2 linked regions of the Halotia branconii CENA392 genome follow. The main gene of each other region encodes a partner of the protein of the gene in region 2 in a complex. Links are inferred from orthologs where the notes say so. Each region holds a gene or a part of one and is shown on either strand. Other genes may lie near its edges.

The links.
Region 1: the proteins of tsaD (region 2) and tsaE are in contact, whole or in part, in a crystal structure (PDB 6N9A), measured with the Thermotoga maritima proteins. The link is inferred for Halotia branconii CENA392 from one-to-one orthologs. Residues at the interface, in WP_004082750.1 of Thermotoga maritima: Cys10, Asp11, Arg49, His50, Leu82, Gly84, Gly135, Gly136, Glu154, Thr155, Leu156, Asp157, Asp158, Ser159, Glu162, Asp165, Lys166, Arg169, Leu170, Tyr175, Lys213, Thr214, Leu217, Tyr218, Gln221, Arg222, Asn324; in WP_004082108.1 of Thermotoga maritima: Leu37, Gly38, Lys46, Lys57, Val59, Lys60, Ser61, Thr63, Phe64, Thr65, Leu66, Met67, Val69, Pro71, Tyr82, Arg83, Leu84, Asp86, Asp88, Phe89, Asp93, Ile128, Asp130, Glu131, Arg134.

The regions. Positions count from the first base shown.
Region 1 is NZ_CP124543.1:4,311,617-4,317,505, reverse strand. What follows is about bases 1,686-4,685. They hold tsaE (tRNA (adenosine(37)-N6)-threonylcarbamoyltransferase complex ATPase subunit type 1 TsaE), read right to left. Parts: upstream 3,414-4,685; coding sequence 2,958-3,413; downstream 1,686-2,957. Other genes in these bases: QI031_RS18995 (gluconeogenesis factor YvcK family protein), read right to left, coding at 3,410-4,685. Outside these bases: QI031_RS19010 (dihydroorotase), read right to left, coding at 1-736; lepB (signal peptidase I), read left to right, coding at 964-1,614; more of QI031_RS18995, read right to left, coding at 4,686-4,792; crossover junction endodeoxyribonuclease RuvC, read left to right, coding at 4,969-5,460. UniProt on the Escherichia coli protein: Required for the formation of a threonylcarbamoyl group on adenosine at position 37 (t(6)A37) in tRNAs that read codons beginning with adenine.
Region 2 is NZ_CP124543.1:2,312,751-2,319,159, reverse strand. Bases 1,333-4,252 are described here. They hold tsaD (tRNA (adenosine(37)-N6)-threonylcarbamoyltransferase complex transferase subunit TsaD), read left to right. Parts: upstream 1,333-2,229; coding sequence 2,230-3,276; downstream 3,277-4,252. Other genes in these bases: QI031_RS10195 (alpha/beta fold hydrolase), read right to left, coding at 3,311-4,243; QI031_RS10205 (Photosystem I reaction center subunit III), read right to left, coding at 1,559-2,053; psaJ (photosystem I reaction center subunit IX), read right to left, coding at 1,372-1,521. Outside these bases: gmk (guanylate kinase), read left to right, coding at 1-403; QI031_RS10215 (photosystem I reaction center protein subunit XI), read right to left, coding at 573-1,094; QI031_RS10190 (hypothetical protein), read right to left, coding at 4,335-5,054; QI031_RS10185 (GNAT family N-acetyltransferase), read left to right, coding at 5,443-5,991.

The DNA.
Region 1 (5,889 bases), 2.0 Mb from region 2 along the record:
GACGCAGCAGTTCTGCTTCTTCGGCCGTTGACATGTGTAGGATATGCAGACGGCGCTGATATTTTTGAGAAAGTTGTAATGCCAATTTTGTTGCTAAAAGTGCAGCTTGATTATCTTGAATCTGAGAGTGAACTGCGGGGTCGTGAATCCCGGCAAATTCTTGGCGGCGTTGGTTAATTCTGCTTTGGTCTTCGGCATGAACAGCAATTAAGCGATTGCCTTGAGCAAATATTGCTTCTAAGGCTGCATCTTGATCAACTAGCAGCTGACCATGCATCGACCCCATAAAAATCTTAATTCCCGGTGTTGGTTTGGCTAAAAGTAAATCTGGCAGATTTTCTGTCGTTGCCCCAATAAAAAAGCCATAATTAACCAAACACTTGTTAGAGGCACGTTGCAGTTTGTCGTCTAAAGCTTGTTGGGTAGTTGTCAGAGGACGAGTGTTGGGCATTTCCAAAAAGGAGGTAACTCCACCTTTGGCACAAGCACAACTGGCTGTAAATAAGTCTTCTTTGTGTTCTAAGCCAGGTTCGCGGAAATGCACTTGGGGATCTATAACTCCTGGCAACAAAGTTAACCCTTGTGCGTCAATTACTGTAGTTGGTGTTGTCGTAGAAATTTCTGATGCAACTTCGATGATCTGGCGATCGTGCGTTAGCACATCTCCTAACATCAATTCCCCATTAGGTAGAATAATGTGAGCGTGGCGAATCAGTAAACTTTCTAGAGATGGCATGGAGTTAATAATATTTCAAATAAGAAACGATGTGTTACAGAAAACTATGCTTTTAGGTTAAACTTAGTTGCACTCTTGGTAATAATTTTTTGCATAATGGTAAAAAAAATTTACTTTTAACTTATAAGTCGGGTTACCAAAAAACCGACATATCTGCCGCTAAGATCAAGATATAAAGTCTCTTTAGGTGAGTGAATATCCACGCTTTTCCTTACTTCAGTAATTTAATGCAAAACCAAGTGTCTGATAACAACTCTAGTCAACAACCCGATAATTCCTGGATCGCAGAGCTAGGTAGAACAGTTGTATTAAGTATCGTTCTAGCCCTAGGCATTCGTACTTTTGTTGCTGAAGCTCGCTGGATTCCTTCTGGTTCTATGGAGCCAACACTGCACGGAACCCCAAATCAGTGGGAAGCAGACAAAATTATTGTTGATAAGTTGAAGTATAAGTTTTCAGAACCGCAAAGGGGAGATATTGTAGTTTTTTCACCTACAGAAGAGCTACAAAAAGAGCAATACCAAGATGCCTTTATCAAACGTATAATTGCGTTACCTGGAGAGATAGTAGAACTCAGGAATGGTAAGGTATATATCAACAAAAAACCCCTTCAAGAAGGTAAATACCTGAGTTCACAGCAAATCACAGCAATTGATGTTTGCACATCAGGACAGCAGCCACCTTATTTAGCAAAGCCAGAAACCATACCACCTAATTCGTACTTAGTGCTAGGTGATAACCGTAACAGCAGCTATGATAGCCGCTGCTGGGGTGTTGTTCCTCGTGAGAACATTATAGGTCGCGCTATAGTACGTTTTTGGCCTCTCAATCATGTTGGAGAAATAGATCAGTCGCCACTTTACCCTAGTGCGAGATGATCTATTTCGGTATGAATTAAGTAATTACATAAGTAGAAATTTTAGATTTGACAATAAATAGCAGTTCTGTCATCAGTGTCAAAAGCTGGAGATGGGACTGCTATTTTATTTCGGTTTTTTTTGAACTTTGATTTCTGACTAGCGTTACTACTATTTATAAGTATAAATATTTATACTGATGAAATACACTACTCTAGCCCCTAGCCTCTAGTTCCTAGCTCCTTTTCCTGACTGGAATGTATTACATACAAGCGAAAAGCACTATAAGAATAGCTTGTAGTTTAAAAAAAAATAATTAATTTATCTCATGAATTTAGGATTTATACATTTTTGTATGCAGATCCGCAAGCTCTTATGGGAATACTAAGCATGACCATAAGTTAAACGATAAATACGGAAATCGGTAACTGTTTAACTTTTTTAGGCTAGCTTTTGGTGCTTAACTATCCGGATTTTTCCTCTAAAAACTGTAGAGAATTAATAGGGTTAAGTAAACGGGCAACTTTCTATGAAAATTCAGTTTTATACATATAAAAACTTTATATGCACTTAATTATTAGGCTCTTAAAACGGGTTTTTTACACTTTTGACTACCTTCTGGTAACAAAAGTGATGTTGCCAGAAAGCTGATGTTTATTGGTTAAAACGGTTTAATAATCGACAAACAAGCATCTGCTCAAATAAAGTCGAGGACTGATTTACCGATACATCAAAACAATGAGTTAATCAGCACAACCATGATACAAGTAGATGAAAAAAAATTACCAATAATTACTAGGTAACTGAAATTCATTTATGAGCCTTAACAGTCAAGATGATCCACCAGAGGACAAGTTTATGTCAATCCTCAGTTAAATTATATTTTTTTTGAGTGCAGGTGTTCTAAAAATTTGGCGGTTTGCTGGATTAAGAGATATAACCTGCAAGAGTATTGTTCTGTTGAGACGCTTTGAGTCAATGTCTTCACCCATCATAGCTAACCTCAGGCAGAAAACTAGTAGATGCCAATCGTGACCGAATAACAGTATTTCATTGATTTCTGAATCTGAATAATAAGGACAACAATGTTAGTGAATTTTGTGGATGAGCGTGGTAGCGGTAGATAGAACGAGTGTGGAATCCTCCCTCGACTATCGGTGAAAATTTTGTAGTGCTGTAATCAAGTTAGGATCTCTTGGGTATGACACTGATAGTATTAGTCAGTTAATGATGCGGTGTGGGGCGATTTGTCTATTCAGCCTCATAAATTCAATAACCCATTGCATCCAAATTCAGTCATTCATAATCATCAGATGCTAATTTAAATATCAGACAGTATTTTTTCCCAACTTCAGAAAAAATACTCAAATGGTAGTAATAAATTCACTGATGACACAATTAAAAGGTATAATTTCAGCTTGACGATCGCCCTCATCTCCATAAGTCAAATGCACGTTGAGATAAACATGAGGCTTACAGGGCATTCGTTCAGCCCACTCAATCGCTACAATACCTGGCATTACCTCAAGACCTTCCCAGTAAGTTTCTAGGTTTAAGGCTAAAACCTCTTGTGGTTCTAAGCGATATAAATCCAAATGGTAAAGCGGTAAGCGTCCTTCGGTATACTCATTAATCAGAGTAAAAGTAGGGCTAACAATTGGTTCGCTGATAGCTAAACCTTGTCCAATACCTTGTACTAATGTAGTTTTGCCAGCGCCTAAATCACCCTCTAGCAAGATGACACTACCGACACTAAGATTTTGACCAAGAGTCATTCCTAAACGTAGCGTCGCTTGTGCATCTGCAAGAAATATTTTCATTTCCCATCGCGAGTTTTGTGATGAGTTCTACTGTACCAACGTAACAAAACTTGTGCTAGTTTTTGGGGATTGTGACGTACAAAACCTGTTTCGTCTTCATATAAGATATTCGCTGGCACAATCCGTCGCCCTAATAAAGAGACAGCTTCTCTATCTAAGAAGACAGGATGGGAGTTTTGTTGGGCGTAGCGGATGAGTGATTGCTCAGAGGGAGATTTTTTATGTACTAATACAGCATCAAAAAGCTGTCTATGCCCGCAAGCAGTATCTATTGCTCTGATGTGGTCAGCAACTGTGTATCCTTGAGTTTCTCCCGGTTGGGTCATGATATTGCAGACATAGATACGTGGGGCTTGTGTCGCAGCGATCGCATCGGCAATTTCTGGTACAAGTAAATTAGGAATTAAGCTCGTATAAAGACTACCTGGGCCAATAATAATGTAATCGGCTTCTTTAATTGCCTTAATAGCTGCTGGTACTGCTGGAGGATTAGCAGGAATGCAGCCAATTTTGACAACTTTTCCCCCCGCTTTGGGAATACTTGACTCGCCCTCAATCCGGCGACCATCAGCTAATTCTGCCCAAAGACGAACATCACTCAAAGTTGCTGGCAAAACTTGCCCGCGCACGGCTAGCACTTTAGAACTGGCTGCAACTGCCCGTTCTAAGTCGCCAGTAATATCACTCATTGCCGTTAAAAACAAGTTACCAAAACTGTGACCTGTCAATCCATCCCCAGCCCGAAAGCGATATTGAAATAATTCTGTTAATAACTTTTCTTCATCTGCTAAAGCTGCCAAACAATTACGAATATCCCCTGGTGGTAAAACTCCAAATTCTTGGCGTAACCTTCCAGAAGACCCACCATCATCAGCTACAGTTACAATTGCAGTAATATTAGCACTGTATGTTTTGAGTCCTCTCAGTAAGGTAGAAAGTCCTGTACCTCCACCAATCACGACGATTTTTGGCCCTCTATATAATCGCCGATAAGCCAGCAGGACATCAATTAGTTCTTCTTCACCTTCTGGTCTTAATACCTTAGTAATTGAACTGACGGTGCGAGTTTGCCCCCACAGCAGCAACAGCAAGCCGCCAAGCAGCACTAAAGGCCCACTGATATAGTTGGGTAAGAGGTCAGTAATCACTCCTAAAAAACCCTTAACCAACTCAATCATCCAAAAAATCGGGGTGAGCTTAATCCAAATAGCTAACCCCAAACTAGCTAGCAGTACACCTCCAACACTAATCAACAACCAACGTTTGACAGAGAGTCCAGGGGATAACCATTTGAACCACTGGTTGACCCGATAGGAAGTTCGACTACGTGACCGTTTTTGCAAAGTGTTGAGGGCTTGTCTAAGAAAACCGATTGACATACCTAATTGGGAGCAGGGGGGAACAAACTAATGATTAACAGAAAATGTACACTACCTGGTTTTAACACCAAGTGGCACATTATTAAATTTTTCTGTGTGATTAGATTAAAAGTGAGTCGTTAAAGTTGCCAGTGTTCCCCATAAAACAGTACCCTGACTTGATAAAAGTGAGTTTAATGGAAAAACGAATTTTAGGACTAGATCCAGGACTGGCAATTTTAGGATTTGGAGCAATTAACTGTACACAGGCTGCTACTAAAGGACAAAACACAGCAGTCAATATGCTAGATTTTGGCGTAATTCGGACATCGGCAGATGCAGAAATGGGACAACGCCTATGTACAATATTTGACGATTTACACACCCTGATTCAAGAATTACAACCAGATTTGGTTGCGATCGAGAAATTGTTTTTCTATCGTATGTCAAGTACAATCCTCGTGGCACAAGCAAGAGGTGTAGTTATGTTGACTTTAGCGCAACATAATTTACCATATATAGAATTTACTCCTGCTCAAATCAAACAAGCTTTAACAGGCTACGGTAATGCAGATAAATCAGAAGTTCAAGATGCGGTGGCGCGGGAGTTAAATTTAGCAGAAATTCCCCAGCCAGATGATGCTGCTGATGCTTTGGCGGTGGCTTTAACAGCGTGGTTCCAGGTGTAAAACTGTAAAATGAGAATAATTATATTGAACTGAAAAGCAAATAGTTACGAATTATATAGTTATTGGGACGATCGCCTGAACCAATAAACTGTAATTTGGGATGAGCGATCGCTTTTTGCTGTCTGAATTTTTTAGTATTAAAGAGTAGTGTATTAACTTGCTACTTTTTTTATTTTTGAAAAAATTCAGTACACCTCAAAGATTCTTGTTCCCTGTTTCCTGTTCCCCGCCCACGCAAGTAATTTCACCAAATCAAATCGGATTCCTATATCATTCAGCTATGTTAGAAATAATACGCCCAACTGATAAATAAATATTTTCCACAAGTAAAATCAGGAGTTATTAACCACAAATTTACCTCATAACTTCAGTTGAAACATCTAATTTTGTTTGCTAATTAGCTGAGTTTATATGCGATCAAAAATTGAG
Region 2 (6,409 bases):
CTTTATTAGTCGCAGCAAGTTTGAACAGTTGATTGCTAAAGGCGAATTTTTAGAATGGGCGGAATTTGCTGGTAACTATTACGGTACTCTCCGTGAAACTGTACTTAATCAAGTTCGCTCAGGCAAGTTGGTAGTGCTAGAAATCGAACTAGAAGGGGCAAGACAAATCCGTACTTTTTTTCCTCATGTTCTCAGCATTTTTATTCTACCGCCTGACTTTGATGAATTAGAGAAACGGATACGCGGTCGTGGTCAAGATTCTGAAGAAGCGATCGCCCGTCGTCTATGCCGTGCCAAAGAAGAAGTGAAAGCAGCAGGTGAGTTTGATATTAAAGTTGTCAATGATAATTTTGAAACTGCTCTCAATGCGATAGAAACAGCTTTATTTAATTCCAATTCCTGAAAACCACAATCAAGCCGTTTTTATAATCAAGTTAATGAAAATATAGCCAATTTGCTTAATTGTCAATAACTTAAGTATTATAAATAATTAGGCATAAGGTATCAATGAATAGTAAAAAATTATTAATTACTAATACCCTATGCCCAATTAACAGAAAACAGAAGTTTAATTAGCCAAATAGTCCTTGAATAATTCCCAAATTGCTAGTCAACAAATACGCGACTACTGCTCCACCAATACCACCAATTAAGAAAGAACTAGCAAAGTGATTCCAGCTTTCTTTGGAGTTAAAAGCATCTACTGGAGGATTCGGTACTGTAACACTAGCAAGTGCTTTAGGAGGATTGCTATTAGCGTACAAGGATAGACAAGCGGTGAGAACTATAACTAAACCGATTGCTGATAATACACCAGCTAAGTTGGCATTAACTGTATTCCGCAGAGGCCCCAATTTAGCAAAGGGGCCAAACAGCAAATAGCCATGAGCCATGCCAACTTCTAGCCCACGTCTAGAAGGATTCAGGCCTGGGCGATAAGCGGGTAAGTTATTAATGAACCACTTGACTAAGGGAGAAGAATTAACCGGGGTCTCTAGGTTGCCTTGCTGAGGATCACGTCCTGCTGAAGTAACAACCTCCCGATTTCTAGGATCGCTGGGGAGATCTTTGGATGCATCTACTGCTTGCGCCATAATTTTTATGTTTCCCTCTAAGATTAGAATGGTGGCATTTTTATATTAGTAATATTTGTGGATCAAGTTACCTTTTAGCTCATAAGTTTAGAAAAATTAATTTAGCAGCTTTCAAAAAAATGAAACTCGTTAACTGTTTTAAGCATTACGAGTTTCAAAAAATTATTTTTATCACCTAATTAAGTGATAGTTTCACCTAATTAGGCTGAGTCAACTAACCAGTCAATTTTAGGCAAAAGACAATTAATTCAACTATCTTTAAAATCCTATTTTCTACCTATGGAAGTGGATGGAAAAGTAGGTCTGGGAAAAAACGGTTGAACTCAATCAAAATACCTGCTGTAATTGTCAGCCATATAGTAGCTGCTACTGGCGCTGTGGAAATAAATTTAACCAAATAAGATGATTGGTCGCCTTTGTCCGCCATGAATTTAGTCTCCAAAAAATGAATCAGTTAAGATGAATTAGCGGGGAGAAACAGGGATTTCGGAATCTTTAGCTGTTAACTCACCCGACAAGAACTCTTTAAGTGCAGCCGCAGGCCAAGCAAAGCCTGTGGAAATGATCGATAGTGCCAAACCAAGATCGATTTGGATTTCTTTTTGTTCGGTATCTGATTGCTTTTTAATTGCTTGCAAGTAGGAACGGCCTACCCAACCAATCCAACCTGTAATATATAAAAAGAGAATACTGGGGATGAGGAAGTCGCCAGCGCGGTCAAGACGACCATCAACAATCAAGTGAGGATAACCCTCAGGACCGCATAGCGCCTGAGAATAACGCTCAAACCGCTTTCTCCCTGATTGGGGATCAGCGGTGGTATTACGGGCATTTTTTGCTAGCTCTTGAAAAGCGGGAGAGTCTTGACAGGGTACAAGGTTAGCTCCTAGCGCTTGTGCGGGGGGAGCAAAATTGCACCAAAGACAAATCCCTAAAATCAAAGCAAACAATCGTCGCATGGAGTTGTTTCCTTTTATTACAAAACACAAAGTTTCTTGTACAAAACGAAGCGGCTTGTACAATCTTTATTTACATAACTAGCAAGTCATCATACTCTTGCGTGGGAATCGAGTAAAGTTTAAGTAAATAAAAGTTAAAGCTTCTCAAACAAGTCCTTAGTTGGCAAAACCCTAGAATGGCAATCGTTTTAGCAATAGAAACCAGCTGTGATGAAACTGCCGTCGCAATTGTTAATAATCGTCAAGTTTGCAGTAGTATTGTTGCTTCACAAATTCCAGTGCATCAGCAATATGGTGGAGTAGTGCCAGAAGTGGCATCTCGCCAGCATTTAGAAACGATCAATTGGGCGATCGCCCAAGCAATGGAGCAAGCACAATTAAACTGGGGGCAAATTGATGGAATTGCTGCCACTTGTGCCCCTGGACTGGTGGGAGCGCTTTTAGTAGGCTTAACGGCAGCAAAAACCCTGGCAATTTTACACAACAAACCATTTTTAGGAGTTCACCACCTTGAAGGTCACATTTACGCGACTTACTTGAGTGAGACAACTTTAGATCCCCCTTTTCTTAGCTTACTGGTTTCAGGCGGACATACAAGCTTGATTTACGTTAAAAACTGTGGTGATTACAAAACTTTAGGCCAAACCCGTGATGATGCGGCAGGTGAAGCTTTTGATAAAGTAGCCCGGTTGTTAAAGCTAGGTTATCCTGGCGGGCCAATAATTGATCATTTAGCACAAGCAGGTAATTCCCAAGCCTTTGCCTTGCCAGAAGGTAAAGTTTCACTACCCGGTGGAGGATATCATCCCTACGATGCAAGTTTTAGTGGTTTGAAGACAGCGGTGCTGCGTTTAGTAGAGCGGTTAGAAAAAGATGGTGGACAAGTGCCAGTAGCAGATGTAGCGGCTAGCTTCCAAGAAACAGTAGCGCGATCGCTAACTAAAAGAGCGATCGCCTGTGCCCTAGATTATAATCTCAACACCATTGCTGTGGGTGGAGGAGTAGCGGCTAACAGCGGTCTGAGAAAAAACTTACAAGTTGCCGCTGCCAAGCATAATTTACGTGTCTTGTTTCCTCCCCTAAAATACTGTACTGATAATGCCGCCATGATTGCCTGTGCCGCCGCTGATCATTTATCCCTCGGTCATACATCTCCCATCACCCTAGGCGTTGAATCTCGATTAGCTCTGACTCAGGTGATGAAGTTATATCAATCTAATTGACATCCAAAGTAATTCGTACGCCCCTGACCACTGACTACTGACCACTAACCACTGACTCTTGAACACTAACTATCGACAGTATGTGACTAGCAACCGCCTCTGGCTGCTCTAACATTGCCAAGTGTCCACAATCAGGAATTTCGATTACATTGTCTCCAGAGTATTGAAACAGTCGATGAAAGCTAGCCAAATGGCGGACATATTTGGGTTCCATGACTTTATCGTTAGCACCAGCCAAAAAATAAACTGGCTGTTGAAGTTGAGACACAAGTTGAGGTAAACGGTTGACTTCTTCCTCGGTTGTAGAGTCTAACAATGTTCCCAAAGAAGCCTCCGGGTCAGCTACGACGAAATCAATCACTCGCTGACGCGCCCAATAGCGCTCCAAAGGACGAGCTACACTGGCTTTGGTAAATAACAAATCAATCAGAGGCATCTGAGATAACCAGCGTGGACGCAGTTGTAAAAATCGCTGCCCCATTGCCCGAAATTGCTCAAAAGCTTCTTTAAGATAAATGCCACCACCTGCGTTAATACAGATCACCCCTTTTATACACTCTGGCATTTGAGTTGCTGTCCACAAAGCGATCGTGCCTCCTAAGGAGTGCCCAATCAGCCAAGCACTGTGAATATTTAGCTGTTGCAGAAGAGTTACCAAATCTTGAGCGTATGCAGCCGGAGTATAAAGAGAATCAACGGATGAGTTAAGCGCACTACCAAATTTGACAGTTAAGTCAAAAGAAGTTTGTGTCCGATTAGAATCAGTTTCTGGCAATGATTGAGATTCACCAAAACCACGCAAATCATACGATAGGCACTGCAAATCAGTTGATAGGCGGGAAATCACAGGTTGCCAGTATCCACGGCTATTTAACCAGCCATGAATAAATACTAAAGCGTGAGGGCAGGAGGTGGGAGCCGTAAGCTCGTATGCGTGTGGAACGCCTAGGATTTCAATGGTTGCCATACTTAATATCGTACCCTTAAGAAGGGGTAAGACTAAAATATGGAATTTAAAAAGGATAAATACTGAATTTTTTTATACTTCATCCTTTAGATCATTTACCCAAAAGCCTTTGACGCACTCCTTCAGCAATTTTGTGTCCCAAATACTCAGGAATCAAGCTTTCATTCGGCCCTAATAAATAGAGAATAAGACGTGTACGCCCACGCCAAACCAACAAATTGGCATTGACTACTAGCAAATCTTCTTGCCAAATGGCGTACATTACTTTATAAAACAACCCTGGTTGATTATCCGCTTCAATCACCAGAGCTGGGAGATGAAATACTGGGTCAACATAAAACTCTGTCTGTACTTGTTCTAAGCCAGTATCAAGGTTAAATTCTACTGCCAGCATTTCTTCTACTTCAAACCGCCCTCCTAAAGCCTCACGAATAGCGCGGCAGACATTTTCTGCGGTTTTCTCAGTTAAGGCTTTACTGCCACGAGATACTAATAGTTTGATAAAAACCAACATTGGCGGTCGAATCTGACCATACAGGCTCAGACCGTGAATAGTCAGCCCATAAGCCGCCAGCACACCAAAAATATCACTCAGGAGAAACGACTGATTGCGGTAAGCAAAGTGTAAAGCACTTTTGCTTCCTTCCGGCTTTAACTCTATAACAGCGCGTCTGGTTTTATAGAGCCGATAGGCTAGCCGTAGATTTTGTAGTTGAATCTCACTACTTACAAACTGCTCATAAAACTGGGGAAACGCTCGATTAAAGCGCTTTAAAAGTTCCAGTGTCGAAGATTTTAAACCAGAAGCCATCGTTGGGGTAAGACTCGCTTGCTTTCGTCACCAGCGAACTGGAGACTGAGGACTGAGAACTGAGAATTAGGGACTAGGGAAGGGAATAGGGACTAAGGACTAGGGATTAAATTTTTTCCCATGCCCAATGCCCAATGCCCCATATATAATTGACTCTCATATTTTCGTCTTTTGGGGAATTTCTCCTAGGCTTTACAACAAAATGCTAAAGTTGAAAATGATTGGTGTGAAACACGCTGCGAATGCTGTTGCCATCGGGAATCCCAAAAACACCTGAAGAAATTTAAGTGTAAGGGTAATTTGAATGGTAGTAGCTTTTGTAAGACGTGAATCAACCACTCAAATAGAGTGGCAACCAATTCAGTTATACTACCCGAACCACGTTGGCATGGGTTTTTGGAAAACTTGGTTTAGTACTCCTGAATCTTTAACGACAAGTAAGACTACTTCCTTTGAAGAGCATACAGCAGCATCTGTGGGCAATAGCCCCAATAACATTAGCGAAACTTCATCTAAAGAGGCTCGCATTGTTTTTAGTACCGAGCGAGATCTTGATCTGTATGAACTAGAAGAACTCTGTGATGCAGTTGGCTGGTCGCGTCGTCCTTTGAGAAAAGTGAAAAAAGCCATAGAGCATAGTTTTTTGGTAGCCTCCATGTGGCAGGTGCGAGGAAACCAAAGACGGCTCATTGGTTTTGCCCGTGCTACTTCAGATCATGCTTTTAATGCCACTATTTGGGATGTGGTAGTTCACCCAGATTTTCAAAGTAAAGGACTGGGAAAGGCATTGATGAAATATGTACTCAAAAAACTCAGAAGTGAAGAAATTAGCAACGTTACTCTTTTTGCTGATCCCCATGTTGTAGATTTCTACAGAAGTATGGGTTTCATGTCAGACCCCGAAGGCATCAAAGGTATGTTTTGGTATCCCCACTAAATTTTGTATATAAATAAAGAGTAGGTCGCTGTTAAAAAAACTTAGCTAATCTGATAAATTGGGAGTAAATCTGGTGATAGCGAACATGTTTCCCTACATAGCCCACCCATCCAGCAGCACAATTTTAAATAGTGATAGCCAAGCAGGCTCAGGGAACTAAACCCTTATAATCCTACATAGCCCACCTATCCAGCAGCACAATTTTAGATAGTGATAGTGAAGTAATTAATTGTATGTTAGAAAATTAGTAAATATTTCTAAAATCTGATATAATTAAATAGCTTCTGTGAGAAATACCACCTTTGGTAAACCATCGCAAAGTAGAATTAATTTATCCGGGATGTAGCGCAGCTTGGTAGCGCGCCTGCTTTGGGAGCAGGATGCCGCAGGTTCAAATCCTGTCATCCCGATTAATAGA